2 regions of the Stenotrophomonas sp. 71799_Sma genome follow, and region 2 is predicted to be linked to the other one. Evidence: riboswitches for the same ligand, from Rfam matches in the RefSeq annotation. Region 2 holds a riboswitch; the other holds the start of a gene.
The links. Region 2 has a riboswitch for cobalamin ahead of ACZK4Z_RS01235 (epoxyqueuosine reductase QueH). Riboswitches for the same ligand answer to the same signal wherever they lie in the genome.
Positions count from the first base shown of each region.

Region 1: another riboswitch for cobalamin. It lies ahead of btuB (TonB-dependent vitamin B12 receptor); the one in region 2 lies ahead of ACZK4Z_RS01235 (epoxyqueuosine reductase QueH).

Region 1 is NZ_CM151202.1:550,040-557,887, forward strand. Features, by position in the region: gene gph (phosphoglycolate phosphatase) at 41-697, shown strand; gene btuB (TonB-dependent vitamin B12 receptor) at 882-2,726, opposite strand; cobalamin riboswitch at 2,842-3,064, opposite strand; gene ACZK4Z_RS02535 (acyltransferase family protein) at 3,126-4,253, shown strand; gene ACZK4Z_RS02540 (histidine phosphatase family protein) at 4,381-4,959, shown strand; gene ACZK4Z_RS02545 (TfoX/Sxy family protein) at 5,044-5,406, opposite strand; gene ACZK4Z_RS02550 (GAF domain-containing protein) at 5,403-5,885, opposite strand; gene bioD (dethiobiotin synthase) at 5,954-6,637, shown strand; gene ACZK4Z_RS02560 (aminotransferase-like domain-containing protein) at 7,165-7,848, opposite strand, start outside.
Region 2 is NZ_CM151202.1:273,435-281,282, forward strand. Features, by position in the region: gene ACZK4Z_RS01200 (LysE family translocator) at 1-10, opposite strand, end outside; gene ACZK4Z_RS01205 (acyl-CoA thioesterase) at 162-563, shown strand; gene ACZK4Z_RS01210 (NAD-dependent protein deacetylase) at 619-1,425, shown strand; gene ACZK4Z_RS01215 (NADH:flavin oxidoreductase/NADH oxidase) at 1,539-2,639, shown strand; gene ACZK4Z_RS01220 (LysR family transcriptional regulator) at 2,643-3,554, opposite strand; gene purU (formyltetrahydrofolate deformylase) at 3,669-4,520, shown strand; gene pncA (bifunctional nicotinamidase/pyrazinamidase) at 4,809-5,435, opposite strand; gene ACZK4Z_RS01235 (epoxyqueuosine reductase QueH) at 5,491-6,177, opposite strand; cobalamin riboswitch at 6,339-6,553, opposite strand; gene ACZK4Z_RS01240 (patatin-like phospholipase family protein) at 6,681-7,848, shown strand, end outside.

The sequences.
Region 1 (7,848 bases), 280 kb from region 2:
GCGTACAATGGACGGCCCCACGTCATGCAGGTGCCGTCCCTTGTCGTATCCCTATCCGCTGGTCGTGTTCGACCTTGATGGCACGCTGGTCGACAGCGCCGCCGATATCGCCGAAGCACTGAACCGCACGCTGGAGGACATCGGTGTGGCACGCGTGCCGGAAGCCACGGTGCTGGGCTGGATCGGAGATGGTGTGCGCCGCCTGGTCGAGCAGGCCGTGCATGCCGCCGGTCGCGAAGTCGACCTGGCCGAAGTGATGCCGGTGTTCATGGTGCACTACCGTGAGTGCCTGCTGCGCAGCCCGCGCCTGTTCGATGGCGTGGCCGAAGCGCTGACGCAGCTGCGTGCGCGCAACGTGCCGCTGGCGATCTGCACCAACAAGCCCGAAGCGCTGGTGCCACCGCTGCTGCAGCACCTGGGCATCGGTGATGCGTTCGCGCTGGTGTTGGGTGGCGACTCCCTGCCGCAGCGCAAGCCCAGTGGTGAACCGCTGCGGCACGTCGCCGCGCACTTCGGGCTGCCGGTGGACGCATGCCTGATGGTGGGTGATTCGTTGACCGACTACCGCGCCGCCGAAGATGCGGGCATGCCGATCGCACTGGTGCGTTACGGCTATCCGCGTGGCCTGGACCTGGCCACCGCGCATGTGGTGGCGGTGATCGACGACCTGCGTGAGTTGCCGGGGTTGCAGGGCTGATGCAACGGACATCCCTGGTCGCCGGCCGGTAACCCGGGCTGACGAAATGGGTAGTGCCGGCCGCTGGCCGGCAATCCCGGATCGGCGCATTGGGTAGTGCCGGCCGCTGGCCGGCAACCCGGGATGCGTTGCCGAAGGTCATGGTAGTGCCGGCCAGCGGCCGGCACTGCCATGACCGTCGCGGTCACTTCGGCTGGTAACGCACGCTCAGCTGGTACTCGCGGCCCGGCTGGTTGAACCACGCCACGGTTTCATACGTGCGGTCGAATACGTTGGCGGCGCGCGCCAGCAGCGACCACGACGGCGTCAGCGCGTACTCGGCGCGCAGGTCCAGCGTGCCGTAGCCGCCAACCTTCACCGAGTTGCTGGCGTTGTCATAGCGCTTGCCCGCACCCTGCACGGTCAGGCCGGCGCGGACGTCACCGAAGCGGCGGTCGACGTCCAGGCGCGCGGTCTGCTGCGCACGGCGCGGCAGCCAGTTGTCGAACTGGGTGCTGCCATGGGTGCGGTTGCGCGGGTCGGTGTAGCTCAGCTGCGCGTTGATGTCGAAACCGGCCAACAGCACGCCACCGGTCAGCTCGGCACCGCGGATGCGCGCCTTCTCCACCTGCTGCATTTTCATCGTGGACGCATCGTAGGTGATCAGGTCATCGATGCGGGTCTCATAGACGTCCAGGCCCCAGTGCCAGCCCTGGCCCTGCTGCGAAACACCGAGGTTGGCGCTCTTGGACTTCTCCGGGTTCAACGTCGGCACGCCGCTCCACGGGTCGTACAGGTCGCTGAAGGTCGGCGCCTTGAACGCCGTGCCGTAGCTGGCATTGACGCGCAGGCCGTGCTCCAGTTCCATCGCCCAGCCCACGCTGCCGGTGGCATGGTTGCCGAACTGCTGGTTGTCGTCATTGCGCGCGCTGGCCAGCAGCTGATGGCGGCCGAAGCGACCCTGGTACTGCACGAACACACCGGTGTTGCGGCGGCTGTCGACGAGATATCCGGCGCTGCTGCCGTCCAGGTTGTCTTCGCTCCAATCCACGCCTGCACTCAGCAGCTGGCCCTCGGCCACGCCGAAGTCGCCCTGCAGCGAGGCGCTGTCACGATGGGTCTGGGCGCTGCCGAACACCCCCGGTGCGCCGAAGTTGTCCGACTCGTTGTCACTGCGGCCGACGTTGGCTGTGAAAGCCAGGCGTTCAGACGGGGTGTAGCGCACTTTGCCAGCGAGCACCTGCTGGCGGGTTTCCGAATAGTTGTAGTAACCGTCGTAGTGGTTCTTGCCGTCGGCGCGCAGTGCGCTGCCTTCCACGGTCCACTGGTCGTTGAAGCTGTAGCCGCCGCGCAGGCTCTTGGACAGGTTGCGGTAGCCGTCGCGGTCGTGCTCGTCGGCAAAGCAGCCCGCGGTGAACACCGAGGCGGAGCCGCGGCAGGCATCGATGCCGTCGGAATGCTGGTAGGCGATGTCGGCGCCGAACCAGCCGCGTTCGGTGCCACCGCCGATGCCGCCGCTGGCTTCGCGCAGGCCGTTGCTGCCACCGCCGAGCTGGAAGTGCGGAGCGAAATCGCCCTGGTTGCGGCGGGTGAAGATCTGGATCACGCCACCAATGGCGTCGGCACCGTACAGGCTGGACTGCGGGCCGCGCACGATTTCCACGCGTTCGATCTGCGCCAGTGGCAGGTCCTGGTACATGGCCAGGCCGAGGTCGGCACTGTTGATGCGCACGCCATCCACCAGCACCACGGTGTGGCCCGAGTTGGTGCCGCGCAGGAACAGCGAGCTCTGCTTGCCGAGGCCGCCGGAGTTGGTCAGGTTGATGCCGGCGCGGCCGCGCAGCAGTTCCTGCAGCGAGGTGGCCGGGCTGGATTCGATCTGCGCGCGGTCGATCACCTGGGCCGGCGCGATGCTGTCCTGCAGGGCGATCGGGGTGCGGGTGGCGGTAACCAGGATCTGGTCGAGCGCGGTGGTGTCATCGGCCGCCTGGGCCAGCGCGGGCAGGGCGGCCAGCACGGCCAGGGACAGCATTCGGGACTGCAGCTTCATGGGGGACTCCAGGTGCCACGCACGCCCGCGTGGCGAAGGGGAGGAGCCGCGAAGGCAGGCATGCGCCGACGCCGCAGCGCAGGCTGCGGTCATCCAGCGCCATGCCCACCGCATCGCGACCTGAGGCTTCCTGGCCGGTCTCCGGGCTTGCCGCCGGGTGGCGCGAGGCCACCGTCCAGGCGCCTTCCCATGCCTGCGGCACAGTGGCGTTGTTGCCTGGAACTGACGTGCTTACCGTTGCGGGGGCAGCGCCGGCCTGGCGTGGAATCACGCGTCACCGGCTTCCCGTTTCAACCTGCCGGCCGTGGCCGCAGGTCACCTGGAAGTGCGCGCAGTCTACGGCATCGCTAGCTGGTAGAGTGAGGAGCGTCGCACGCGCATCTGGTTGGAACCTGGAACATGATTGCAAAGGATCGCCTGCAGTTCCTCGATTCTCTTCGGGGTTTGGCTGCCGTCTACGTTGTGTTGTTTCACGTCCAGTCGATGCCGGCGCCGACGCTGACTGTCGCTGGTTGGTTGATGCCCGTTCTGCAGCTGGGGGCCACGGGTGTCGCACTGTTTTTCGTGATCAGCGCGTTCTCGCTGTGTTATACCCAGCCTCGTCACAGAGCCAGCGGTCGGCCGTTGCTGAGTTTCTACCTGCACCGCTTCCTGCGCATCGCACCGCTGTTCTATCTGCTGCTGGCGTTCTCGATCTTCCGCGATGGCCGGGGTAGCCATGCCGGCCATCCGTGGGCTGAAATCGTTGCGAATGCCACTTTCACGTTCAACCTGTTCCCCGGCTGGGAGCAGGGCATTGTATGGGCCAGCTGGGCGGTCGGAGTGGAGATGTTGTTCTATGCGATCTTCCCTTTGCTGTACCTGTTGGTGGATAACGGGCGTCGGGCCTGGACGCTCCTCTTGGTGCTGCTGGGGCTGGCGGCGCTGGCCGTAACCGGCGCGCTGGGTGCACGCGCGGAGGCCTCGCTGGGCGGCTATGGTTGGCTGACGCACGCGCCCGTGTTCGCGATGGGGTTGGTGGCGTTCCACGCGTACAACGCGCTCTCGCAATTGTCTCCGGCGCGGGCGCGTTGGTGGGGGAAGGCACTGAACATGGCCGGTGCCCTGTTGCTGTTGCTGGTCGTGGCGGGGATCGCAGCCGGCTGGAACGGGGCAGGACCATGGCAGGTGGCTGGCCTGGGCTATCTGGCAGTCCTGTTGGGCTGCTCGCAATGCCCGCCGCGTCTGCTCGTCAACCGGGCGACGGCGTGGCTGGGTACGGTGAGCTACTCGCTCTACCTGGGGCATCCCATTGTAATTGCCGTGCTGGGGCCGGTGCTTCGCCGGCTGCTGGCGGTCGTTGGTGACGGGACAACCGGCTATCTGCTGTGCGCGGTGCTGGTAATGGCAGTCGCACTGCCGCTGGCCGCACTGGGGCAGCGCTGCATCGAAGCACCGATGATCCGGCTGGGCAAACGCGTGATGGCATCGCTGTCCGCATCACGTGCAGGGTCCTCTCCCAGGCAGGCAGAGGGCGGCCCACGCTAGAATGGCGTGCCCCGCTACGGGGACGCTGTCCGGAAGTGGTGTTCATGATGTTGCTTCAATCGTCCATTTTTTCTGCGCTGTGCGCGATGCAGTCGCGGGCTAGCGCCTCGTGCATGGTTGCACTGCTGTGATCCTCGACCTGGTCCGCCATGCCGGCAACGGTCGCGATGAGTTCCTCGATGGCCGCAGCGATCCACCGCAGCTGGCCCGCCTGCCGCAGGAACTGGTCGACGCCTACGCTGCGCAGCCCTGGGAGCGGGTGATCAGTTCGCCGCGGCTGCGCTCGCTGCACACCGCGATGGCCCTGGCCACCCCGCGCGGGCTGGACGTGGAAGCGGACGAGGAATGGGAAGAGCTGGATTTCGGCGATTGGGACGGACAGTCGCTGTTCGACCTGCCGGAGGATGCATTGGCGGCCTTCCATGCCGACCCGCATGCATTCCCGCCGCCGAACGGCGAAAGCTGGGGCCACTTCGAGCGGCGTATCGCGCGCGCGCTGGATCGCCTGCTTGATGATGACGATCCGGTGCCGACGCTGGTGGTCAGCCACGGCGGCCCACTGCGCATGGTGCTGTCGCAGGTCTGCGGCCTGCCGATGTCGCTGTGCTGGGCCCTGCGCATCGACCACGGCACGCGCCTGCGGGTGTGGCTTGAGCGCGGCGAGGTCGGGCTGGTGGGCGAACTGCTGGAGCTGCAGCAGCCCTGACGAATCCGGTAGCGCCGGGCCATGCCCGGCGAATTCCACATCACCCGCGCTACGCGCTCGCCGGGCATGGCCCGGCGCTACCGGTCAATCCTCGTCGGCGCTCTCGGCCACGCTGTCTTCCGCGTCATCATCGGTGTCGAAGCGCTGCTCATGCACCGGTCCCGAGGCCGGGCCGGCCGCTTTCAACGGATGCGCGGCGATGCGCGCCTCATAATCCTGCACCAGCGCCTCACGCTGCGGCTCGCTCAGTTCCTGCCAATGGCAGTCCAGCAACGCGCCTTCCAGTGAATAGAGCAGGTTCAGGCTGGGCTTGAAGCCGGCGCGCTTGACCTTGACGAAGGCACCGACCGCGCCGATCGCAACCAGATCCTCGCGGCTGCGCAGGCCGACCTGACGCAGCCACGCCGCACTCTTCGGGCCGATGTTGCGCAGCTTCGGTGCGCTCATCCCAGCGCCTCGACGAACACGCGGGCGATCGCTTCCAGGCCGGCTTGGTCGTCGGCATCGAAGCGGCCGACTTTCGGGCTGTCGATGTCGAACACGCCGATCAGTTCATCGCCGCGCAGCAGTGGCACCACCAGTTCCGAACGCGAGGCCGAATCGCAGGCGATGTGGCCGGGAAAGGCATCGACGTCCTCCACGCGCTGGGTCACGCGCTGGCTGGCGGCGGCACCGCACACGCCCTTGTCCAGCGGGATGCGCACGCAGGCCGGCAGGCCCTGGAATGGCCCGACCACCAGTTCCTTGCCGTCGTACAGGTAGAAGCCCACCCAGTTCAGGTCGGGCAGAGCGTGATAGACCAGTGCGGAGAGGTTGGCCGCGTTGGCGATGCGGTCGGACTCGGCGTAGACCAGGCCGCGGGCCTGTTCCAGCAGCTGGGCGTATTGTTCCGGCTTGCTGCCGGTAAGCGAGGCATTGGCGAACATGCCCGCAGTCTAGCAAGCGCGCCGGGCCGGCGATAATGCAGGCTCTGTTGCCCCGCTGGAGCTTATCGATGCCGTTGCCCGCCACGCTGCCGCCTGCCCTGTTCGTCACCGGCACCGATACCGAGATCGGCAAGACTGCGGCCAGCACCGCGCTGCTGCATGCACTGCGCCGGCGCGGCCTGCGCGCGGTCGGAATGAAGCCGGTGGCCAGTGGCAGTGAGGATCTGGGGCAGGGCCTGCGCAACGAGGACGCGCTGGCATTGCAGGCGGCCAGCTGGCCGGTGCCGGACTATGCCGACATGAACCCGTACGCGCTGCGGCAGCCGCTGGCGCCGGAGCTGGCTGCTGCCGAGGACGGCGTGCAGGTGGAGCTGGCGCCGATCGTGGCTGCATTCGAGCGCCTGCGCGCGCAGGCAGACATCGTGGTGGTGGAGGGCGTTGGCGGTTGGCTGGCGCCGGTCTCGGCCACGCTGGACCAGCTTGACCTAGTGTGTGCATTGCATCTGCCGGTAGTACTTGTGGTCGGCATGCGGCTGGGCTGCGTCAACCATGCGCGGCTGACCGCGCAGTCGCTGCAGGCCAGCGGCGTGGAGTGCCTGGGCTGGATCGGCAACCACATCGACCCGGTGATGCAGCGCCAGGATGAGAACATCGCGACGTTGCAGCAGCGCCTGCCGATGCCGTGCTGGGGGCGGCTGCCGTATCTGCCGGGAGCGGATGGCGAAGCGCTGAGCGCGCACCTGCTCGAATGATCCTGGGTAGTGCCGGCCGCTGGCCGGCAACTGTATCCACCCGGCGATCCCGAGGTTGCCGGCCAGCGGCCGGCACTACCGTGCTGCAGCCGCCAGCTCCCGCGCGATCGCACCCAGTCGTTCCATTGCGAGGTTGCAGCAGCGCCTGCCGATGCCGTGCTGGGGGCGGCTGCCGCATCTGCCGGGAGTGGATGGCGAAGCGCTGTCGGCGTACCTGCTCGAGTGATCCTGGGTAGTGCCGGCCGCTGGCCGGCAACTGCATCCACCCGGCGATCCCGAGGTTGCCGGCCAGCGGCCGGCACTACCGTGTTGCAGCTGTCAGCTCCCGCGCAATCGCACCCAGTCGTTCCATCGCGACGTTGCAGCAGCGCCTGCCGATGCCGTGCTGGGGGCGGCTGCCGTATCTGCCGGGAGCGGATGGCGAAGCGCTGAGCGTGCACCTGCTCGAATGATCCTGGGTAGTGCCGGCCGCTGGCCGGCAACTGCATCCACTCGGCGATCCCGAGGTTGCCGGCCAGCGGCCCGCGTTACCGTGCTGCAGCCGCCAGCTCCCGCGCGATCGCACCCAGCCGCTCCACCGCACCGATGAAGCGCGCATCCAAGGTCTGGCAGCACGACAGCCGCAGGCAGTGGCGGTAACGCGCACCACGCGAATACACCTGGCCGGGCATGAACACGATGTCCTCTACCAGCGCACGTTCGAACAGCTCACGCGTATCCACGCCCGGCAGTTCGAGCCACAGCAGGAAGCCGCCTTGCGGCTCGGTGGCACGGGTGCCGGCCGGGAAGTGTTCGGCCACCAGCTGGCGCAGCCGTCCCACCTGTTCGCGGTACAGCCGGCGCATGCGATGCAGGTGGTGTTCGTAGCTGCCTGCTTCCAGATACGCCGCCACCGCATCGCCCAGCAGCTGCGGTTCGCCACCGGTGGACTGGAACTTGAGCAGTGCGATGCGCTCGGCGAAGCGCCCCCCGTCCAGCCAACCGATGCGGTAATCCGGCGCCAGCGTCTTGGAGAAACCACCGACCACCATCACCCAGCCATCGCGATCGAAGGCCTTCAGCAAGGGCGCCGGCGGTTCGCAGAACTGCAGCTCGGCGTACACCGCATCCTCGATCAGCGGCAGTTGCCGTGCGTTGACCAGTTCGGCCAGGCGTTGCTTGGCGGGTGTCGGCATGGTGCAGCCCAGCGGATTGTGCACGGTGGGCATCAC
Region 2 (7,848 bases):
TGGCGGGCATGGGCGGTCCTGGCAGTGGGCGTGGCGCAGTTTAACGCCTGCCGCAGGCGCGGCCTGCGCAGGCACCGCTGCCGGGTGACCGTTGCACGTGCATTCCGATGGCCATCACGCCGGTCGCTTAGAATTCGCAGCACCCCACACCGAAGCCCCCCATGACCCCCATCCCCGAGACCGTGCCGCCCACCGAAGTGCGCATGGCCGAAATCGTCTTTCCCAACCACACCAACCACCTTGGCACCCTGTTCGGTGGCCAGGCGCTGGCGTGGATGGACAAGGCCGCCTTCCTGGCCGCCGCCCGTTACTCGCGCCGCACCGTGGTGACCGCGCGCAGCGACCAGGTCGACTTCAAGCTGCCGATCCGCATCGGCCAGATGGTGGAAACCATCGGCCGCATCGTCGAAGTCGGCCGCAGCTCGATGAAGGTGGAGGTGGAACTGGTCGCCGAAGACCTGCACAGCGGCGAGCGCAAGCTGTGCACCCGCGGCCACTTCGTGATGATCGCGCTGGACGAGGAAGGCCACCCGATCGCGGTACCGCCGCTGCCGGCGGCCTGACCCGGCCAACGGACCGGCGCTTGCGGGGGCGCCACCGCGCCCCCATCTGGCAGCCATGACCCTGCCACTGACCGACTTCATCGACCGTGCCCAGCGCCTGTTCGTGCTGACCGGCGCCGGCTGCAGCACCGCCTCGGGCATTCCCGATTACCGGGATGCCGACGGCCAGTGGAAACGCACGCCGCCGGTGACCTACCAGGCCTTCATGGGCGAGGCGGCCACCCGCCAGCGCTACTGGGCGCGCAGCCTGCTCGGCTGGCCGCGCTTCGGCCTGGCCCGGCCCAACGGCACCCACCAGGCCCTGGCCGCGCTGGAACGCCGCGGCACGCTGCAGGTGCTGCTGACCCAGAACGTGGACGGCCTGCACCAGCGCGCCGGCAGCCACAACGTGATCGACCTGCATGGCCGCCTGGACCTTGTGCGCTGCATGGGCTGTGAGCGTCGCAGCGATCGTGAAGGCTTCCAGCAGCGCCTGCTGGACGCCAATCCCGGCTGGGACGCGCTGGAGGCAGGCATCGCGCCCGATGGTGATGCCGATCTGGAGACCGATTTCTCCGCGTTCGTGGTGCCCGAGTGCCCGCATTGCGGCGGCCTGTTGAAGCCGGATGTGGTGTTCTTCGGCGAAAACGTGCCGCGGGAGCGCGTGCAGGCGGTGCAGGAGCACCTGCAGCAGGCCGACGCCGTGCTGGTGGTGGGTTCATCGCTGATGGTCTATTCCGGCTTCCGCTTCGTGCAGGCCGCAGCCAAGGCGGGGCTGCCGGTAGCCGCGTTGAACCGTGGCCGCACCCGCGCCGACGACCTGCTGCAGTTCAAGGATGAACGGGACTGCGCCGAGGCGCTGGCCGCGTGGGCTTCGTCCTGAGCCGAGCACACGCTCGGCTGCACGCCCACCGCGAAACAGAGATCCATCCAGACGGTTGATTCGCAGGCCGTGCGGCGGTGCAATACGCACCCCCTACGTCGTTCATCACCGTCTTGAGCCAGCTGTTTTCGCCGATCTCGTTCGGCCCCCTGACCCTGTCCAACCGCATCGTCATCGCGCCGATGTGCCAGTACTCCGCCGAAGATGGCCGCGCCAGCGACTGGCACGCCATGCATCTGGGCAACCTGGCGCAGTCCGGTGCCGGCCTGCTGATCCTGGAAGCCACCGCGGTCGAACCGCGCGGCCGCATCAGCTGGGCCGACCTGGGCCTGTGGGATGACGGCACCGAGGCCGCACTGGCGCAGGTGCTGGCCAGCGTCCGCCGCTGGTCGCCGATGCCGCTGGGCGTCCAGCTGGGCCATGCCGGCCGCAAGGCCTCGGTGAGGCGTCCGTGGGACGGTGGTGGCCAGTTGCCGGCTGATGATGCGCGTGGCTGGGCCACCGTGGCGCCGTCGCCGCTGCCGTTCCATGCCGCCGATCCGGCACCGCAGGAACTGGACGAGGCCGGCATCGCCGAGGTCATCGCCGCCTTCGCCGCCAGTGCGGTGCGCGCCGAGCGCCTGGGCTTCGAGCTGATCGAGCTGCATGCCGCGCACGGTTATCTGCTGCACCAGTTCCTGTCGCCGCTGAGCAACCGCCGCACCGATGGCTACGGTGGCTCGCTGCCGAACCGCCTGCGCCTGCTGGTGGAGGTTTTCGATGCTGTGCGTGCGGCAGTGTCCGACAAGGTCGCGGTGGGCGTGCGCATCTCCGCCAGCGACTGGGTCGATGGCGGCTGGGATCTGGTGCAGAGCGAAGCGCTGGCGCAGGTGATGGACGCGCGCGGCTGCAACTTCCTGCATGTCTCCAGCGGTGGCCTGGACGAGCGCCAGAAGATCACCGTCGGCCCGGGCTATCAGGTGCCGTTCGCGGCGGCGATCAAGGCCAAGGTGCGCATGCCGGTCATCGCCGTGGGCATGATCACCGAGCCGGAGCAGGCCGAATCGATCCTGCGCCATCGCCACGCCGATGCGGTAGCCCTGGCGCGCGGCATCCTCTACGACCCGCGCTGGCCGTGGCATGCCGCCGCCGCGCTGCGTGACAGCGTGGAGCCGGCACCGCAGTACCTGCGCTGCGAGCCGCGTGATGCGCGCGGCGTGTTCAAGACGCGCTGAGGCTCACACCCGCCAGGCCGGCGCCATGCCGGCCTGCAGGTGCTCGAACAGCGCGCGGATCTTGGCAGTGAAATCGCGGCGGTCGCTGACGCAGAAATAGACCTCCATCGGCTCCGGGCGCCATGCAGTGTCGGCGCCGAACACTGCCTGCAGGCGGCCATCGCGCAGGTACGGCTCTGCCACGAATGCGGCCAGCCGGGTGATGCCGGCACCGGCTGCGGCCAGCGTCGCCAGCGCATCGATGTCATCGCAGACCATGCTCGGCGGCAGTGCGGCGTCCACGCGCTGGCCATCCTTCAGCAGTCCCCAGCGCAGCGGCCGGCCGTCGGTGGGAAAGCGGTGCAGCAGCCCGCGATGGCCGCTCAGCTCGGAGGGTTGCTGCGGGGTGCCGTGTGCCTTCAGGTAGGCCGGCGAGGCGCAGAACACGAACGGCACGCGCGCCAGCTGCCGTGCGACGACCCCGTCCTCCAGCTGTGCACCGATGCGGATGCTGGCATCCACCGCTTCCGGGCCGTGCTGCACGGCGCGATCGGTCAGCCGCAGCTCCAGCTGCAGTTGCGGGTAGCGCTGCTGCAGCGAAGGCAGCAACGGCGCAAGCACGTGGCGACCGAACGCGCTGCTGCTGGCGATGCGCAGCGGTCCTGCCGGTTCGATGTCACCGGAGGTGACCATCGCCTGCGCGCGCGCCAGGTCGGCTTCGATGTGGCGCACCTGCGCCAGGTACAACGCGCCGGCCTCGCTGAGGGCCAGCTGGCGCGTACTTCGGTTCAGCAACCGTACGCCCAGATGCGCCTCCAGCCGGTTGATGTTCTGGCCGACTGCGGTGGCGCTGATGCCAAGGATGCGGGCCGCTGCGGCAATGCTGCCGGTCTCTGCGGTGCGGGTGAAGCTGCGGATCAGTTGCAACAGGTTCATGACCGACCAGCTTGCCATGGAGAAACCCAAGTATCGCTTGGGACTGAACCAAGCAGGTCGGTTGCATCGGTGACCATCGATCCCGAGGACAGGCTGCTGCCCTACACTCGGGCGATGCGCCCCGATTCCATCCTCACCCTGTCCTGCCCCGACCGTACCGGCATCGTCTACCGCGTATCCGGCCTGCTGTTCGACCACGGCTGCAACATTCTCGACGCCCAGCAGTTCGGCGACGAGGAGAGCGGCCGCTTCTTCCTGCGCGTGCATTTCGATCGCGATGCTGGCCTGCCGCTGGAGACCGTGCACGCCGCCATGGCCACGCTCGCCGCCGGCTTCGGCATGGACTGGCAGCTGCATGATGGCCGCCGCCGTGCACGCCTGCTGGTGCTGGTCAGCAAGCAGGGGCACTGCCTCAACGACCTGCTGTTCCGTGCCCACAGCGGCCAGCTGAAGGTGGACATTGCCGCAGTAGCGTCCAACCACGCCGACTTCGCGCCGCTGGCGGCGTCCTACCAGGTGCCGTTCCACCACCTGCCGGTGACCGCTGATACGCGCGCGGTGCAGGAGCAGCAGATCATCGACCTGGTCGAGCGCGAACGCATCGATCTGGTGGTGCTGGCGCGCTACATGCAGATCCTGTCACCCACGCTGTGCCGCGCGCTGGCCGGCCGTGCGATCAACATCCACCACAGCTTCCTGCCCAGCTTCAAGGGCGCGCAGCCGTACCACCAGGCACACGCGCGCGGGGTCAAGATCATCGGCGCCACCGCGCACTACGTCACCGAGGATCTGGACGAAGGCCCGATCATCGAACAGGACGTGGCCCGCGTGGACCACGCGATGGCGCCGCGCGAGCTGGTGCGGCTGGGCAGCGATACCGAATCGCTGGTGCTGGCGCGCGCCGTGCGCCGCCATGTGGAACACCGCATCCTGCTCAACGGGCACCGTACGGTCGTGTTCCGGTAATCGCCCATCCCGCGTCCGCCGGGCATGGCCCGGCGCTACCACGGGTGCTATCCGGTAGTGCCGGCCGCTGGCCGGCAACTGCAGAGATCCCGAGGTTGCCGGCCAGCGGCCGGCACTACCGAATCCTGATTTCATCCAATGAAAAGCCCCCGGTTCGGCCGTCCCGCGATCTGTAGGGGGGGCGTAGTTAGGGGGCTGGATGAATCGATTGTGTTGTCGTGGGCAGGAGCGCGCAAGCGGCATAAGCGACGTGCGCGGTAGCGCCGGGCCATGCCCGGCGGTCACGCCTCAGGCGATCGAAATCCCCGCCTTGCCCAGCGCTTCACGCACCATCGCGTCGTTGGCGTCGGTCACCGGCTTGGTCAGCTCCCACAGGAATTTCACCCGGAAGCCGGACTTCACCGCGTCCTGCGCGCTCCACAGCACGCAGTAGTCGCGGGCCAGGCCGCACACGTGCACTTCGCGGATGCGGCGTTCGTGCAGCCAGCCGGCCAGGCCGGTGGCCGGGCGCTCGCCATCGGGGCCATGGTTCTCGCGGAAGGCGCTGTATGAATCCACCTGTTGGCGGGTGCCCTTGCGCAGAATCAGGTCGGCCACGGTCCAGTCCACGCCCGGATGCAGCGCGGCACCGGCGCTGCCCTGCACGCAGTGGTCCGGCCACAGGGTCTGCGGCTGCGCGTGCAGCAGGATGGTCTCGAAGGGGCGTTGGCCGGGGTGCTGGCTGGCGAACGAGGCATGGTCGGCCGGGTGCCAGTCCTGTGTTGCCACCACGGTGCGGTAGCGGCGCTGTGCCAGCAGATCGGCGATCGGTGCCACCAGCGCATCGCCTTGGTCGCAGGCCAGCGCGCCACCGGGCATGAAGTCCGGCTGCAGGTCGATCACCAGCAGGGCGACATCGGCGGGCAGGGCGGTCATGGCAGTTCCGGTACAGCAGAAGGGGCGACCAGCGTGGCCGCCCCATGCCCACACGTCAATCGCCCTGCGGCGTCTCAGCGTCCTGCCCGTAGTACAGCAGGCCGATCTTGATCCGTTCGCGGCCATTCTCGCGGCGGTGACGGTTGGCATCGCGCAGCGAGTACACGCAGCCGCAGTATTCCTGCTGGTAGAACTGCTCGCGCTTGCTGATCTCGATCATGCGGCTGGCACCGCCGCCCTTGCGCCAGTTGTAGTCCCAGTACTGCAGGCCTTCATAGCGCGACGCGGCACGGATGCCGCAGTCGTTGATCTGCGCCATGTTCTTCCAGCGCGAGATGCCCAGCGACGAACTGATGGTGTCGTAGCCGTGCTCGTGCGCATACAGCGCGGTGCGCTCGAAACGCATGTCGAAGCACATCGTGCAGCGGATACCACGCTCGGGCTCGTTCTCCATGCCGCGTGCACGGCTGAACCAGTTGTCCGTGTCGTAATCGCAGTCGATGAAGGGAATGTTGTGCTGTTCGGCGAAGCGGATATTCTCCTGCTTGCGCAGCTCGTACTCCTTCACCGGGTGGATGTTGGGGTTGTAGAAGAAGATCGCGTAGTCGATCCCGGAGGCGGTGATCGCCTCCATTACTTCGCCGGAACAGGGCGCGCAGCACGAATGCAGCAGCAGGCGCTTGCCGTCGGCGGGCAGGGTCAGGGTGGGGCGTTGGAGCTCGGTCATCGTCAGGTACCGCATGGACCGCCGGCAACGGCGGTGGCCCATGCATCAGCGCGTGGGTGAACAGGGCTGGCCGGATACCGTGAACAGGACGCGCGCGGCCGCATCGCCTGCACGCGCAGGACAACGACGGCCCCGGCAACCTCCCCGCGGAGATTCCAGGTCGAGTCAGGGGACGGTCGTGTCCCCCGGCCGGGGCCGGTATTCGGGCTGATGGACACGGGCCGCAGCCCACCTACTACCCGCCGCTTCCCAGGCGTGAGCCCAGTGCTGTTGGCAGGATTCGTTTCCATTCACCGCTGCGGGGCAGCTCCGGAATGGGCGCGCGAGGCGCCTTCACCGGATTCCCGTTTAAATCCCTGCCGCCATCAAGGCCACGGCAGGGATACCTTCGGCGTGCCAACGGTGGACGCGTCGAGGCCAATGGTCAAGGGCCAATGAAAGCGCAGGGCTGTGGCTCGCTTCTCAGGCTGTGAGAGCGCCTCTTGCCATACTGGGCACCGACAGACGGGAGGTGGCTCGTGGCGGCGAAGTACTGCGATCTGGTCATGAAAGGCGGCATCACCAGCGGCATCGTGTACCCCAATGCGGTACTGGCGCTGGCGCGCGAGTATCGCTTCAAGAGCATCGGCGGCACCTCGGCCGGCGCCATCGCTGCAGCCGTAGCGGCCGCGGCGGCATGCGGTGATCGCCGCCAGCAGGCCGGCGAGCACCTGCCCGGCGATGCCGGCTACGGCGGGCTGTCGGCGGTGTCGGCGCAGCTGTCGCGGCGCGGCTTCATCTACAGCCTGTTCCAGCCGGCACGGGGGGCGCGCGCCGCCTACCGGTTGCTGGTGGTGCTGACCGGCAATGCCCGCCTGCCACACAAGCTGCTGTGCCTGGCCATCGCGGTGTTCGAGATTGCGCCACTGGAGGTGCTGGTGTCGCTGGCGCTGCTGCTCGGCCTGGGCTGGTGGGGCGGCGATTGGAGCGGCGTGGCCGCCACGCTGCTGCCATCACTGCTGTGCGCGTACGGTGCCGGCGTGGCCGGTGCCGCGCTGCGGGTAGCGCGGGTGGCGCGCCGTAACCTGCTGGGCCTGTGCAGCGGCCTCGGCCGCGATGCACGCACGCCGGCGTTGACCGAGTGGCTGCATGAATGCCTGCAGCAGCTGTCCGGCAAGCCGCTGGATGCACCGCTCACCTTCGCCGACCTGCACGATGCGCCGCGCTATGCCGGCGAGCCGGACAGCCCGCATGCGATCAGCCTGCAGATGATCACCACCTGTGTGTCGCACAACGAGCCGCGCACGCTGCCGCTGGGCGGCGCGCAGTTCTGGTTCCTGCGCGAGGAGTTCGAGCAGCTGTTTCCGGCCAGCGTGGTGCAGTGGCTGGTGACGCAGGCCGGCCCGCCACTGGAGGTGGATGGGCGCCGGTACTACCACCTGCCGCAGGGCCCGAAGCTGCCGGTGCTGGTGGCCACGCGCATGAGCCTGAGCTTCCCGCTGCTGATCAGCGCGGTGCCGTTGCATGAGCCCTCACGCCGCGAGCGTCGCTGTGAACCGACCGCACCTGCGGCCGACCAGGAGCACAACGTCGCCGACAGCATGGAAGGGCTGACCAGTGCCGGGCAGACCTGCGGACCGGTGATCACCGCGTTCCGCATCTGCTGGTTCTCCGATGGTGGCATCAGCAGCAACTTCCCGATCCACC